Regions from separate parts of the Vallitalea guaymasensis genome, predicted to be linked through region 2. Evidence: riboswitches for the same ligand, from Rfam matches in the RefSeq annotation. Region 2 holds a riboswitch; the other holds the start of a gene.
What was found. A riboswitch is a leader RNA that binds a small molecule or an ion and turns the genes downstream of it on or off. The one in region 2 is predicted to bind cyclic di-GMP.

Region 1 (8,503 bases), 1.3 Mb from region 2:
AAATAGATTAGGAGCAATGTGGCATTATTCCATATGGTATATACTTATATTAAGGATGATGTTGATAGAATCTGTTGAAACCAGTTTTAGTTTTTTTAATATATATAATTACTTATTAAATAAGAAAAGCGATATTGCCATTATCACCAATGATACATTATTAGAACCTCTTGGAAATAGTAATATGCTTAATCAACCAACAAATATTTCAGGTGATTACGCAATATCTATGACACAGAATCAATTGACATTCTTATATGATAAAGGGACTATGGTTTGGTTAATAGGTGTTTTACTAATATCAATAATTATAATAGGTTATAATTTATACTTTAATTTTAGATTAAGAAGTAAATATGAAATTAATGTAGATGAAAATATAAAGATGATTGTGGAAGATTGCAAGCTAAAGATGAAGGTAGATAAAAAAATAGGTATTGCTGAAAGTAATTTGTTCAAAACACCCATATTGTTAGGTGTTCTTAAACCAATGTTAGTATTCCCAAAAGCTATCTTACAGGATTTAACATCAAAGGAATTGGAATATATTATCCTACACGAGTTAGCACATTATAAAAGAAAAGATATCATAAAGAATTGGATCTGTGTTATGTTACAGGTTATTCATTGGTTTAATCCATTGGTCAGCTATGCATTTTATAAAATGCGTCAGGATTGTGAAGTTGCTTGCGATGCATATGTCCTTTCTCATTTGGAATCACATGAATATAAGGATTATGGTAATACAATAATTACTATGATTGAAAAAATATCTTTTTCTTCATCTATCCCTGGAATAGTAGGATTTAGTAACAAAAAAACTAATATTAAAACTCGCATTCATAGTATTGTAGAATTTAGCAAGGAGAAAAAAACAACAAAAATCAAAAAAGCAATAGTTTTTGTAGTATTAGCATGTATCTTGTTAAGCAATAGACAGAGTGTAATGGGCTATGAAGAGTCAGAGTTACCTATAAATATAATAGATGAACACTTAAAAGAATATTTTGATAAATATGATGGGACATTTGTTATGTTAAATGAGAATGAAGACAATTATTACATTTATAATTCTTATAAGGCTCAACAGCGTATAGCACCATTGTCTACTTTTAAGATAGTTATTGCTGTAACGGCTCTTGAAGAGGGAATCATAAAAGACGGAATGTCAGAGTTGATATGGGATGGAACAAAATATCCTTATGATATATGGAACATGAATCACAACTTAAAAACAGGGATGAAATTTTCTGTTAATTGGTATTTTGAAAAGTTAAGTAGAGATATAGGTAAAGAAAAAATGACAGACGTGATTAAGAATATTAATTACGGTAATGAAGTTGGCTGGAGAGGGATAGAAAGTATTATAAATGGTAAATTAGCATTAAAGATTTCACCTATAGAACAAGTTGAATTTCTTAAAAAAATACATAATTACGAAATACCATTTAAGAAAGAAAACATAGATACGGTAAAAGAAGTTATAAAATTATCACAAAATGAGAATAGTGTTTTGGCTGGGAAAACAGGAACATTGATTTTAAATGAATATGAAATCAATGGGTGGTTTATTGGTTATGTAGAAAAAAATAATAACGTATACTATTTTGCCGTTAACATTGAAGGAGATAGTGATGCAAATGGTGTTAACGCTCGTAAAATAGCGCTAAAAATATTAAATGATAAAGGGATATACTAAGAATAATGAGGGAGAATTTTATATGAGAAAATATTTTGTATTAGTAATGATGATAGTAATAATGGTTACCCCTGGATGCAGTGCTAAAAAGGATGAATATATCTATAAGCTAGATATTGATAATGAAGTTAATATTGATGATAGTTTGACCATTAAAGAAATTAAGAAGGGTGTTTTAGTAGTAAATCATAAATTTCCATGGGATGGAAATTCTATGATTATTGAAATGAAAAATGGCGAAATAGCCCTGATTGATACACCTTATGAAAACGAAGCAACTAGAAAAATTATTGAGTGGGTCCGAGAACGAGCAGGTCAAGAGGTTAAATTTATAGAAATAAATACTGGTTTTCACTTTGACAATTTAGGTGGAAATAAATATCTTGCTGAACAAGATATTAAGATTATAGGAACATCAAAAACGGTAAATATGGTTAAAGAAAGAGGAGAAGATGCTAGAAAGCTTTTTTTAGATTGGCTAAAAGATCCTGAATTGAAAAAATATTATGATGTTTACACTAAACTTGAGTATATAGAGCCTACTGAAATAGTTAATATAGATATTGATGAGGAAATGGAAATTGTTTTTGGAGATGAAAAATTAGTACTTTATTATCCACAAGAATCCCATTCTCCTGACAACATTGTCGTTTATTACCCTAGTAAAAAAGTATTGTTTGGTGGTTGTATGGTGAAATCAGCTGAATCAGAAAACTTGGGTAATACAGCAGATGCAAATATTATGGGATGGTCAGAAAGCATAAAGAAATTAAAAAGAAAGTATAGTGAAAAAAGTGTTGATGTAATTGTTCCTGGTCATGGTGAAGTAGGCGATTATTCTTTGTTAGAAAATACTGAGAATCTATTAGAGCAATGAATCAGATTATCTTAGTGCTAACTATTGTTTATTAGATGTAATATATAAAGAAATATTTACCAAATTAACAATATGTGATATAATATCAATGAGAGGGTAGTCAAAGAGTCGGCAGTATTGACCGTATTATTCTGTAAATCGTAAAGCATATGAAAGTATGTGACACAAAGCTATAGGGTCTAAGGCTTAATTATAAGCTATGACAGCCAGTTACCAGAGGAAGACTTTGATTACCTAGTAGTCAAATCTTTTCTCGAAGCGGCAAATTCAGTGAAAGCTGAAGACGCAAAACTAAAGGGCCTAAGTCAATAATGATATGGCAGCCAGTTACCGAAAGAAGAGTTTTATTACTTTTCTTTCCCACGAATATGGCAAACCTATCGTGAGGTAGGGACGCAAAACTATAGGGTCTTCATATATGAAGATAGCCAGATGCCGAAGGGAGAGTTACAACTGAAAAAAATAGTATTAACTTTTATAGTTGCATTAATTTTTGTAGCATTAGCTGGGACAACCGCTTTTGCTAAGAGTGAAATTATAAAGGTCAATGCTGATAACGGCACAGTAAGTATCAATTATGATACTACTAATTATTCTGACTTAAAAGTTGTCGTGAAGAAGGGTTCGGATAAATATATCTATAACCTTAATTCTTCAAATGAAGAGCTACCATTACAAATGGGCAATGGTGAGTATACTGTAGGAATATATAAAAGAGCTGATGGTAACAAGTACAAATTGTTAACATCCAGTAAAGTACATAATGATACAACTAATAATACAGTATTCTTAGCAAGTGTTCAGAATGTACATTGGACAAGCAATTCAAATGCAGCTATTCTAGCTAAAGAACTAACTAAAGATGCCAAGACTGACAGAGAGAAAATAGAAGTTATATATAATTACATAATCGATAATGTTAAATATGATGATGAAAAAGCAAAGAATGTTAGTAGTAGATATTTACCTTCAACTAATGAAACGTTAGCTAGTAAAAAAGGAATATGCTACGATTATGCTTCTCTATTTGCAGTTATGCTTAGAAGCCTTAACATTCCTACAAAGCTTGTTCATGGCGATAGTAATTTCACTTCTGTCTATCATGCTTGGAATGAAGTGTTAGTTGATAACAATTGGATAGTTGTAGACACTACCATTGATGCAGCATATAAATCAGAAGGTGTAAAAGTTTCTTATGAAAAAGACCCTTCAGATTATAGTGCTAAAAAGGTATTTTAATAATGAATAATATTTGCTCCCTCTCAAAGTAATTTTGTAATTTTATACTCAGAGTTTAAATAAGTATTTTCATATGTCTCCATACATCTGGTAAATTTCTTTTTCCATATCATTTTTATAACGTATCATAAGTTCTATATCTCCTAATAATAATCTAGGATAAATCAAAGATTTTTCAAGTATTGCTTGAAATTATAACCAATTATTAGTACAATATCTTATAGAATGAAAAATGAGGTGTAAGACATGGAAGCAATAAAATTATTAATAGAAATAGCAATTAGTTTTGTCTGTGCAGTAATTGTAGTATGTGTTCATGAATATCCTAGAATTATTTGTTACAAGTATTTAGTTCATCCATTATATAAGAAGGAAACTAAAGTTTCATTTAATCCGCTAAAATATATGGATCCATTTGGAATAATCTCTTTTATGTTCTTAGGTGCTGGATGGCAGAAACCATTTAGTTTTAATACTGGTAGATTAAGAGATAAGAAAAAAGGTCTTATATCCATAACATTAATTGGTATATTATCTAATTTGCTGTTAATGGCAGTTTTAATACCTATTTTTGTTTCAACATTTCAGCAGAATTATTATGTGACTAAGTTTTTATTTATATTGATTCTTTTTAACTTAGCTATAGTTGTTGTGAATTTATTACCTGTACCACCATTTGATATGGTTAAAATAATTCAAGCTCTTAATCCACGTGCATACTTCAAATTTGTTCAATACGAGAAAGTTATTCAAGCTTTATTCATTTTATTCTTGGCTTCTGGATTTATTAGTACTCTAGTAAATATTATTATCAATAGTATTTTTAGTACTATGATAGTTAACGGGGTATAAGAAATAAAGAAAGGGTTTTTTAATTGAGTATTCCTGTAAAATTAGAAGTATTTGAAGGACCATTAGATTTATTGCTACATTTAATAGACAAAAACAAATTGAATATATATGATATACCTATTGTTATGATAACGGATCAGTTTTTGGAATATATCAAGAAGTTAGAAGAAAAAAATATGGAAATCATGAGTGAATTTATTGAAATGGCGGCTACATTAATAAATATTAAATCTAAAATGCTGTTGCCAATAGAAGATGAAGAGGAAGAGGAAACAGACCCTAGAGAAGAACTGATGAATAAACTCGTTGAGTACAAGAAGTTTAAATATATTAGAGATAAATTGAAAGTAAGGCAAATTGATGCTAAAAAAGTTATTTTCAAAGAACCTACAATACCAACAGAAGTTCTTAACTATGAAGAAAAAGTAGATACCAGTAAGTTACTATCAGATATAGACTTTTCTATGATTTATAATGTATTCCAATCTGTTATGAAAAAGCAATATAACAAAATAGATACTATAAGAAGTGATTTTGGTGAGATTGTTAGAGAAGAATATACTGTAAATGATAAAATAGATTATATAATTAATTTATCAAAACAGTACGAAACCATAAGTTTCAGAGATGTTCTTGAAACTCAATTATCCAAAGTAGAAATAATTGTTACATTTCTTGCAGTTTTGGAATTAATGAAGATGGGTAAAATATCAATCGTACAACGGGACCTATTTGATGATATCATTATAAAGTATACAGATTTAAATAATGATAATATAATATAATTAATCCTGAATGCCTAAATAACATAGAATATTTAGGATTTAGGATATATTTATGTAGATTGATTATATATATACTTAGAAATATAAGTTTGAACAGAGGGGAATAAAGATGCAACTATGTAAAATTGAAGCTATTATTGAATCTATATTATTTACTATGGGAGAAGCTGTTGAACTTGATAAGATAGCTGACGTTATAGAACAGGATAAAAACACAACTAAAAAGATAATGAATAATCTTATAGATAAATATGATAGTCCTGATAGGGGTATAACAATTATTGAAATTGATAATGCGTATCAGATGTGTACCAAAACAGAATATTACGATTATATAAGAAAAGTTAATAATAAAGCAAAGAATTATGTATTGACAGATGTATTGCTTGAAACTTTGTCAATAATTGCATATAAGCAACCTATCACTAAAGCAGAAGTTGAAAAAATAAGAGGTGTAAGTTCTGTGCATTGTATAAACAAACTCATAGACTATAATCTAGTCTGTGAAAAAGGTAGGATGGATGCACCAGGTAGACCTATAATATTTGGTACGACACAGGACTTCTTAAGAAATTTTGGATTTCAGTCCTTGAAGGAATTACCACTGATAGAAGAAGAAAAACTGTCAACTATACAAATTGAAGCACAAGAAGAAGTACAAAAAGAATTTAAAACAGAAGAGGAATAAAAATTTGGAATAAATTAATCATTTTTCTTATAAATTATTATAAGGAATTCTATAAGAAAGATGATTAAAATGAAGAAAATAACTAGTACAATAATATACATATTCATTATTGCAATAATGTTATCCGGTAATATTGCTTCGGCAGAAGATTGCAAAGATGAACCAAAAAAATTATATGCATACTCTGCTTTGTTGATGGATAAGAATACAGGAAGAGTATTATGGGAGAAAAAAGGCTTTGATGAAAGAGCTATGGCAAGTACAACTAAGATTATGACTTGTATTTTAGCTCTTGAGTCATGTGAACTTGATGAAATAGTAAAGGTAAGCAAAGAAGCATCAAAAGCCCCTAAGGTAAAATTGTATATTAGACCAGATGAAGAATATTATCTGGGAGATTTGTTACATGCGTTAATGTTGGTTTCATCTAATGATGTAGCAATTGCAATAGCCGAGCATGTAGCAGGTTCTACAGAAGAATTCTGTAAATTGATGACTAAGAAAGCGAAGCAGATTGGTGCTATAAATACATGTTATAAAACACCTAATGGTCTTGATGCGGATGGGCACTATACTACGGCATATGATTTAGCCCTTATAACAAGATATGCTCTTAATAATGAGACTTTTATGAAGCTTATCAATACACCATCTATAAGCTTTTGTGAAATAAAAGAGGGTAGGAACTTTAATATATCCAACAAAAATTCTTTTTTAAATATGTTTGATGGAGCTAATGGTGTAAAGACAGGTTACACTTCAAAAGCTGGTTATTGTTTTGTAGGTTCTGCTAAACGAGGAGATCTGGAATTAATATCTGTAGTACTAGCATCAGGTTGGCCTAATAATAGAACTTACCGATGGAACGATACTACAAAAATCATGAATTATGGATTTAATAATTATGAAACAAAAACAGTGTTGACCAATAATAAACATGTGTGTCAAGTTGGAGTAAAAAAAGGTATTGGAGAATCTATAGATGTTTTAACATCACAAGATGTTGATATAACGTTGTCAAAAGATGAAAAGGTATATATACTATATAATGTTAATCCTAATATAATAGCCCCGGTTAAAATTGGGCAAAATGTAGGTAATGCCGAAATATATGTTGATGGTAAACATTATCTTTCAGTACCACTCATAACCAATACAGAAGTTAAAAAGATTACTTACAAACACATATTCAATAAAGTACTTGAAAAATTTCTTTTGTTTTCATGTAACTAATAAATTTATATCTTTATGATTAATTGGATTGAGAAGGGAAAATAAATGGAAATTAGATTACAAAAATATTTGGCTGATGCAGGTATCGCCTCTAGAAGAAAATGTGAAAGTTATATAGTTGAAGGCAAAGTATCAGTTAATGGAAGAGTCGTTAAAGAACTTGGAAGCAAGATAGAACCAGATAAAGATATAGTAAAATATAATGGCAGAGTTGTTAAGAATAACTCTCACTTAATATATATTATGTTGAATAAACCTACTGGTTATATAACTAGTGTTTCAGATGAAAAAGGTAGAAAGACAGTAATGGACCTTATTGATATTAATACCAGAGTATACCCTATCGGTAGACTTGATTACAATACCAGCGGGTTATTACTTCTTACTAATGATGGAGATTTAACTTATAAATTGACTCATCCAAAACATGAAGTCGAGAAAAAATATATAGTAACTGTTAAAGGTGTACCTTCAGAAGAAAAACTAAATGAATTAAGGAAGGGAACTGATTTGGGAGTTTATAAGACATCTCACTCCAAAATTAGTGTTCTTCAAAGCAGTAAAGACAAAACAAAATTAAAAGTAGTAATTCATGAAGGTAAGAATCGACAGGTACGGAAAATGTTTGAACATATAGGTTGTCCCGTAATAAAACTTCAAAGAGCGGCTATTGGAAAGCTAAAAATAGACGGTTTATCTCAGGGTAAATATAGACATCTAAGTAAAGAAGAACTTAATTATATAAAAAAATTATAAGATTTATATATCCCCCCAAAGAAAATAAGATAAATGTCTTATTATGCTCTTTGGGGTTTAACATGTGGATTTTTAAAAGGAGGTGATTTAGATGTTTGAACCTAAAATAACTGATACTGTACAAGGAATTGTGAAAACATATATCAATGAGGGTGATACAGTTATAGATGCTACTATTGGAAATGGTTATGATACAGTTTTTTTAGCTGAGCAGGTAGGTATCAATGGACAAGTCTATGGCTTTGATATTCAAGATATTGCAATCAGGTCAACAAAAGAAAAATTAGATGAAAGAAAATTATTAAATAGGGTAACACTAATAAAGGACTCTCATGAATGTGTCAAAGATCATATTAAGAGTTCAGTAAAAGTTG
Region 2 (8,503 bases):
ATGCATCCTTCTGAAATGGTAAAATCTCACAGAAAACAGGATAAACCAGTAGTTACAATCATGCCATATTTCTTTACTAAGATGATTAAAAATGAAGGACCAATGAAACCTGTATGGCCATTAGATGGAGCTATAATAAGCCCAATATTCTTACTATCCAAGAAAAGCAAAAAAGATATGTTAGAACCAGTTGTTGATTTCTTTGCTTCAAAGGAAGTAGGAGAGATATTATCTCATAACGGTAAGTTTCCAAGTGTTAATCCAGAAGTGGATAACATGATATCAATGGAACATAAATATATGTGGTTAGGCTGGGATTATATATACAATAATGATATGGGTGAATTAATAAATAGATGTGAGAGTATTTTCAATGAAAATATAGATGTTAAATAGAGAGAAAGGTGATAAATATGAATCTAGTTACTATTTCCGGACCTCCATCTTCAGGTAAGACATCAGTTATTTTAAAAACAATAGGCGCTCTTCAAAAAAGAGGATTATCAGTAGGTGTAGTTAAATTTGACTGTCTCTATACAGATGATGATATATTATATAAAAAAGCAGGAATACCAGTTAAGAAAGGTTTGTCTGGTTCTCTATGCCCTGACCATTACTTTGTCAGTAATATTGAAGAAGTTGTTAAGTGGGGTATAAAAGAAAACTTGGATTTACTCATTACTGAGAGTGCAGGACTTTGTAATCGTTGTTCACCATATATCAAGGATATCAAAGCAATTTGTGTAATAGATAATCTTAGTGGGATAAATACTCCTAAGAAAATAGGACCAATGTTAAAATCTGCTGATATAGTTGTAATAACCAAAGGTGACATTGTATCACAAGCAGAGAGGGAAGTGTTTTCTTCAAGAGTTAATTCTGTTAATCCAAAAGCTGTTACGATGCATATCAATGGGTTGACTGGACAAGGCGCATTTGAATTAAGTACTCTATTATATGATGAAGAAACTGATACAAGTACAGTAAAAGGTAAAAAATTAAGATTCTCAATGCCATCAGCACTTTGTTCATACTGTTTAGGTGAAACTAGAATCGGTGAGGATTATCAAATGGGTAATGTAAGAAAAATGAAATTAGGTGATGATGAAGATGATAAATAGAGAAATGCTTGATGAACTGACAATTAATGAAATAGAAAATAAATATCCCTTTATAATATCATTCTTTGCAGATAATAAGTTGGATGTTGATGAATATAGAAATGAGACTTTCATAAGTTTCCTAGAACATTTTTCTGAGGAAGAAAGAGAAGAATGGGCTATAGATACAACTAAATTAACTGAGGATATAATCGTATATATCAATACCATGCTGGATTTTTTAGGCATAAAAGAAGAAAAAGCAGTTGATTCATTAACAATTATAGCAGGACATGATAAATCTGGACAAAAAGAAAATTTTGATAATATCACTATAAACAAAAGTGAGATAATATCTATTGTCGGTCCAACGGGTTCAGGTAAAAGCAGATTATTAGCTGATATAGAGTGGACAGCTAATGAAGATACCCCAACAGGTCGAGCCATTCTAATTAATGGTGAAAAACCAGATAAAAAGTGGAGGTTTTCATCAGGTAATAAATTGGTGGCACAGTTATCACAGAACATGAATTTTGTAATGGATTTAACTGTCAGTGAATTTCTTGAACTACATGCAAAAAGTCGTATGGTTGAAAATGAAGAAGAAGTAATAAAAAAGATTATTGAAGCTGCTAATAATCTAGCAGGAGAAGCTTTTGACCTTAATACTCCTATCACAAGCTTAAGTGGTGGACAATCTAGAGCTTTGATGATAGCGGATACAGCTATTCTAAGCACGTCCCCTATTGTATTAATAGATGAAATTGAGAATGCTGGAATTGATAGAAAGAAAGCACTGGGTCTTCTTGTTAGCAAAGAAAAGATTGTATTAATGGCGACTCATGACCCTAGTTTGGCACTTATGGCTGATAAGAGAATAGTTATAAGAAACGGTGGTATATATAAGGTTATAGAAACAGGAAAAGAAGAAAAAGCTATGCTGCAAGAATTAGAAAAGATGGATAAAGTCATCAAAGGATTAAGAACTTCTCTAAGAAAGGGAGAAATAATTAATTATAATGACAATATCAGTAATATAAATGTTTATGAAAGCATTCATTGACAAAAACTTATTTATCTTATAGGAAAGTTGCTACGGAACGAGGCGTAGCTTCTTTTTTTTATAGAATATTAATAAACTTAAGGGTTTTTTAATGTTTATCTTATTGCGCATGTGACTTGATTTAATGTATAATTGAAGAAATGTATTATTTTTACAACATAGAACAAGCTATTTACGCAGGAGGAAGTTTTTTATATGGATATTATTGAGATATTTAAAGCATTGATTATTGGTATCGTAGAGGGAGTTACAGAATGGTTGCCAATAAGCAGCACAGGTCATATGATTCTAGTTGATGAATTTCTTAAGTTGAATATGTCGGACGCTTTTAAGGAAATGTTTTTCGTTGTAATTCAACTAGGGGCAATAATGGCAGTTGTAGTTATTTACTGGAAGAAGATTTTTCCCTTTTCATTTAAACAAAAGCAATTTATTAAAAAAGATACTATTCTTTTATGGGTAAAGATTGTCATTGCATGTATTCCAGCAGGAATCGTAGGTATATTATTTAACGATAAGATGGATGAATTATTCTATAACTATCAGACAGTTACTATTACATTGATATTATATGGTATTTTATTTATTATCATAGAGAAATGGAACAAAGGCAGAACTTGTAAAGTTAATGATATCTCTGAGCTTACGTATCAGACAGCACTTATAATAGGTTTATTTCAAGTATTATCATTAATACCAGGAACTTCACGTTCTGGAGTAACTATATTAGGAGCAATACTTATAGGAACATCAAGAACTGTAGCCGCTGAATTTACATTTTTCTTGGCTATGCCAGTTATGTTTGGTGCAAGTATAATCAAGATACTAAAATTCGGCTTTGCATTTACAAGTCTAGAATTATTGGTTCTTCTAACAGGAATGATAGTTGCTTTTGTAGTTTCAATATTAGCTATCAAATTCCTAGTAGGATATATCAAAAAACATGACTTCAAAGTATTCGGTTGGTACAGAATAGCGTTAGGAATCATTGTAATCCTATATTTTACAATATTTAAATAAAACAATGGGGCTGTAGGATAATTAAAAATGTATTATCCTACAGCCCTTATATTTTCTATACACGATCCATTCCTTCAGTTTGCTTTTTAACTAAGACTCCTTCAGCTATTTCCCATTCTTTGGTTGCTGTACCTTCATCATTAATGATGTAGCCATTACTTGATAAAGGATATAAAAGGTCTTTTGTAAAATTACGTCCAGATGCTTCACATAACCAATGAGTAGCTGTTTTCATTATTCTATTATAATCGTCTTCTGTATCAGCAAATTGAAATAATCTATTGCTCACATTATAATAAACCTCATTATCTATTACAGTTGTATCTTCCATTTTCATCACCTCTTAGTTATGTTTTGCTAAGATTGATGAAATTATTTATTTAATGTTGTAATTGATTTTTGACTGCTTTCATTAGGTAAAATTATCTATTTAAAAAATAAACAAGTAGTAATAATAACTTAAGTATGAATTGCAAAAGTAGGTAATCGGGAATATTTTGTATATAAAATAAATTGAAAGCAAAGAATAATTATGTTATAATAAGTCCAGTATTAAATATTGTTTATTAAGAAAATAGCAAACCTATTGAAAAATAGGGACGCAAAGCTATGGGTCTAAGGGATTATATCCTAGGACTGCCAGGTTGCCGTATAATAATTTGATGGCAGTCACTATTATTAGTAGCTGTTTTTTTTGTCACATTTTTTTCATTGGCTAATAACGTTATATGAAATGTTATGTGGAGTGTAACAATTACCTTTTTTATATTAAAGGAATCTTCCTGCCATAAAATATAGTATATTTTATCATTTTTGTTTGATGAAATTATTTTATTTGTTTAATTAATAGTTGAAAGAGGGGATATAATGAAAAAAAATGATGTTTTATATGATAAAGTATTTTTAGTAAAATTTTTGGAACAATTAAATATAGAATTAGAGTATAAGCGATTGGATGGGAAAAATGAAGAGTTGATCGCTGAAGCGGCAAAATGTCTTGCTGAAACTTTTGCAGGGGTAACAGTAAAGGAAGAAACAATATCTGAACCGATGGTACAGGCTGTTCACTTATCTATTGAGGATTTTAATGAATTTGTTTATAATTACATGAAAAATGTTGTAGAACAAGGATTGTGTTATATAGCTATAAACAGAAAAAACAATAGAATCATAGGTGTGTTAGCATGTGAAGACTTTGATCCAGATGAAGAAGTCCCTCCATTTACAGATAATTTAGAGCCCATGAATAAAATCTGTGAATTACTTGAAGTTCTTGATAAGAGGTTTTTGGATACTATTTATTACAAAACAAATAAAAAAGTTAAAAAGAATGATTTTGTACATATGTTTATGATTGGTGTAAAATCAGATAAGCTAAAGAAAGAAATAGCAAAAGACTTAGTGAGAATCTGTCAGGATGATGCAATAAAAAGAGGCTATAAAGGTATGTTTCTTGAAGCTACCAATATTAAATCTGCTACATTAATCTCAAAATATTTTAAGTTTAAACTTGTTCATGATGAAAAAGGAATGCTTATACATACAAAATATGCTGAGACAGAACATTTTAAAGATATACCACCTGAAAAATCCTTGGATTGTAAATTATTCTATAAAGCGCTTGACCCAGAATATGATATTTAATATTAAATAACAAAACATTTACTAGGAGGTATACACATGTATAAAATTGACGTTAATTCAAGTAAGAAATTAGTATCTTTAGTAGCTGAGGGAATGTTCACAGTAGATGAAGCTAAAGATTGTATGAAAGACTATGAAAGCAAATTAAGAATGATAAATGTTAAGGATTATGTATTTTTAGTTGATGCAAGAAAACAATCAACTTCTACTCCAGAAGTAGGAGAAATGTTAACAGAAGCATTAAAAAAATACTTGGATACACCATTCAAAAAGAGATATTATGTAAAACTTGATTCAGTTATTGCAATGTCACAAATAAGAAGACTTGGTGGAAAAGACTTTGTTGATAAATTTGAAGTAGTAAATACACCAGAAGAAGTAATTAATAGTCTATAATATTTATTAATTTAACAAGAATAGATTATAAATCCAGGGAATTAAATATTTTCCTCTGGATTTATTTTTTACTTTGAATGAAATTAGTTATAGTGTTCATAATAAGAGTAGTAGATATTATTATAGTTACAATAGATTTATAGTTATTAGTAGGTATGATTTGTTGCAATATTCAGCAAGATTACGACAGAATATATAAATAATTATGACAAATTACAAACTGATGTCAAATAAATAATTGATTTACAATATACTTAACATAGTTTATAATGGGTAGTGACAAAAAAAGACAATATATTAGGAGGTATATAGTATGAAAAGAATATCAGCAATGATAGTATGTGTATTATCTGTTATGTTAATATTTGTTGGATGTGATTATAATGAAAATAAATTATATAATGCATTTAAGAAATCACTAGAAGTCACTTCAAGTGAAAGTGACACAGATATTTCAATAACTTTAGAGACTGAAGGATTTTCAGAAGAAGAGCAATTCAGTATTGCTGCTGTAAAGATGTTATTACAGGATACGAACATTAACATTCACACGAAGTTACAGCAAAACAAACAAAAGACATCAAGAAAAATGTATGTAGATACTCAGTTCGTTTTTGGTGGAATAGGAATGGGAGTAGAATATTGGGGAGATTATAATATGTTACAAAAGAATTCAAAATCCCTCAATGTAATAAAATTACCATCTATAATGATGTTCAGCGAGGAGTTTGCTGGAAAAGAATATCTTGTAATAAATCAAGAGAACAATGAAGATATTACTTATGATAGTAAATTAGTATTGGAATTACAAGAAAAATTAAATAAATTCTTAAAAGATTACGCTTTACAATATAATCCTAACTTGAAATTAGTGAAAAACAAAGGAAGAAAAACAATTGATGGTAAGACAGCATATGTATATGAATTATCATTAGACAACGAGTCACTAAGTAAGTTGATAAATTATACAGCTAATAATCTATTAGATAATAAAGAAGCACTTGAATTCTTCAGTGAATATATGGACATTATCTCAAAGATGGTTAACAAGTCTGAAGAAGAAGTCAAAAAAAGTAAGGAAGAAATAGATACTATCTTAGAAAATTTAGATGAGAGTAAACCTGCATTAAAAAATATGATTGATATTTTTACAGATAAATTATGTAAATGTAATCTATTAGGTGAAAAAGGTATCGTTATAGAATATGCTCTCAATAAAGAAGGTTATATCATTAACGAATCAGGTTTAATAGATTTGAATATTGATATTGCTAAGATAGAAGAAGTCATGGCTATACAAAATAGATTGACTGATGAAGAATATGATGAAGATATTTTAGATGAAGACGTATCTGGTGTAATCAAATTAGGTTTCAAATTCAACAAAAAAATATATAATATAAATGAAAAAGTTGAAATCGATATGCCTAAATTGACTAAAGAGAATTCTGTTGACCTGAATGAATTAATGAAAGCTAGAAGTGAATCTTTTAGTCAAATGTATCCAAAAGATATCTAAAAAAGGAATTTAATTAAAGCAAATTGATTGCAATAATCAAAAAATAAATACATTAAAAAGATGATTCTCTGTATATATCAGGAATCATTTTTTTTGATTTTCTAATTGTTGCTATTTTGATTAGGATTATAGAAATGAGTCCTATTAATGTAGTTTTATATCATATAGATATAGGATTATAGATGTTAAAATTAAGATGTACCAAAATTTAGAAAATTATTGTATAGGAGGAAAAAAATGTATAATAAGGTTAAAGTCTTTTTCATCAGCTTAGTGGTAGTGACAATGTCATTGTCAAACTTTACAACGACTATTGCTATGGCATCTACGGAGAGTGAAAGTGATTTACGGATTACATCAGCTAACAAAATGTTAGAGCAAAGATTTAATTTATCTAAGCAAAATGTCCTTGAAGTACAAGTTGTTTCACCTGAAAATGAACCAAGAGGTGAATGGGAACCACGAATAACTCAACATTATGGGGTAGATACAGTAATTCCTTCTTATTGGGGAAGTTATCACGGAGTACCTGCTAATGAAGGCGGTAATCACTATAGGGAATGTTTCTGCCTTCGTGATATCTGTCACCAAACTGATGCAGGACACTTGTTAGGTCTTGATAATGAAAACTTTACAATGCTCCAACTTTTTGCAATAGGTGCTAACGATAACACTATAAAACCATACTGGCCAAAATGGTCTTATGATTTCTATGGTTACCCTTATTATATGGATGCGGGTTTTCAAGAGTTGCCTGCTCCTTTTGAGCTATTAGAAAAAATCTATCGTCAATACCTATGGACAGGGGATGACAGATGGATTAATGACCCAGAGATATTGGAATATGCTGAAAATTTACATTCAATTGATGCGTTTATGGGTTCACATGATGTAAATAATAATGGTATTGCTGACGGTGGCGGAAACATGGATATCTTACCTACCTTATGGGAATTTGAAGAGAGAGGTATGATAGTTGAAGCTGGTGATACATATGGTGTTCAATATCAATCATTATTAGCATATGCAGGTATTCTAGAGGCACGAGGGGAAATGACAAAAGCTCAAGAAATTCGTAATAGAGCGATTGCACTTAGAGAATATTTTGAAGAGAACTGGTATTCAGAAGAAGAGCAAATATACATACGTGCTTTTGATAAGTTCGGAGATACAAGAACAAATTGGGGACATGAAAATAGCTTTTTCATGCCAATGAAATTACTTACAGATAATGGTCCTAGAACAGATAGATACTTGGATTTCATTCATTACAATGCATTTGTTGACCCACTGAATGAAGAAGCGCAAACATACCTAGCTGATACATTCTATAAACATGGTGAGAATGCTATGGGATGGCATTGGACTAAAAAGGTGCTTGAACATAATACAACATATCCTGAAATATTTTTCTTGAACATATCTAATGTTATTACAGGTATGATGGGTGTTGAACCAGATGCTCCAAATAATAAAGTTTCCACTATTCCACGTTTAACAAAAGAAGTTCCATGGGTTCAAGTAGATAATATTCCTATTGGATCCAATAAAGTATCAGTTAGACACGATGGAACTGATCAAACCACATTTGAAAACACATCAGGTTCTACAATGACATGGGAAGCTTGTTTTTATGGTCAAGTTGATTCATTAGAAGTAGATGGTCAAACTATTCAAGCTACGGTTGGAGAGCTAAATGGTAAGACTATATCATATGTATCTTTAAGTGTACAATCAGGAGAAAAGAAGACAGTAAAAGTC

Region 1: it holds a riboswitch for cyclic di-GMP, as region 2 does, so the genes downstream of both, HYG85_RS23865 (transglutaminase-like domain-containing protein) here and HYG85_RS18030 (hypothetical protein) in region 2, are expected to answer to the same signal.

Annotation. Positions count from the first base shown of each region.
Region 1 covers NZ_CP058561.1:5,521,850-5,530,352, reverse strand. Annotated here, with positions in the region: gene HYG85_RS23875 (BlaR1 family beta-lactam sensor/signal transducer) at 1-1,699, shown strand, start outside; gene HYG85_RS23870 (MBL fold metallo-hydrolase) at 1,722-2,576, shown strand; cyclic di-GMP riboswitch class I at 2,706-2,794, shown strand; cyclic di-GMP riboswitch class I at 2,827-2,911, shown strand; cyclic di-GMP riboswitch class I at 2,937-3,016, shown strand; gene HYG85_RS23865 (transglutaminase-like domain-containing protein) at 3,009-3,815, shown strand; gene HYG85_RS23860 (site-2 protease family protein) at 4,062-4,667, shown strand; gene HYG85_RS23855 (segregation and condensation protein A) at 4,691-5,452, shown strand; gene scpB (SMC-Scp complex subunit ScpB) at 5,562-6,140, shown strand; gene HYG85_RS23845 (D-alanyl-D-alanine carboxypeptidase family protein) at 6,210-7,373, shown strand; gene HYG85_RS23840 (pseudouridine synthase) at 7,419-8,129, shown strand; gene HYG85_RS23835 (tRNA (mnm(5)s(2)U34)-methyltransferase) at 8,221-8,503, shown strand, end outside.
Region 2 covers NZ_CP058561.1:4,196,677-4,205,179, forward strand. Annotated here, with positions in the region: gene HYG85_RS18005 (ABC transporter substrate-binding protein) at 1-396, shown strand, start outside; gene HYG85_RS18010 (GTP-binding protein) at 414-1,121, shown strand; gene HYG85_RS18015 (ATP-binding cassette domain-containing protein) at 1,111-2,163, shown strand; gene HYG85_RS18020 (undecaprenyl-diphosphate phosphatase) at 2,359-3,183, shown strand; gene HYG85_RS18025 (hypothetical protein) at 3,239-3,514, opposite strand; cyclic di-GMP riboswitch class I at 3,750-3,835, shown strand; gene HYG85_RS18030 (hypothetical protein) at 4,051-4,827, shown strand; gene HYG85_RS18035 (hypothetical protein) at 4,864-5,223, shown strand; gene HYG85_RS18040 (hypothetical protein) at 5,537-6,742, shown strand; gene HYG85_RS18045 (NPCBM/NEW2 domain-containing protein) at 6,980-8,503, shown strand, end outside.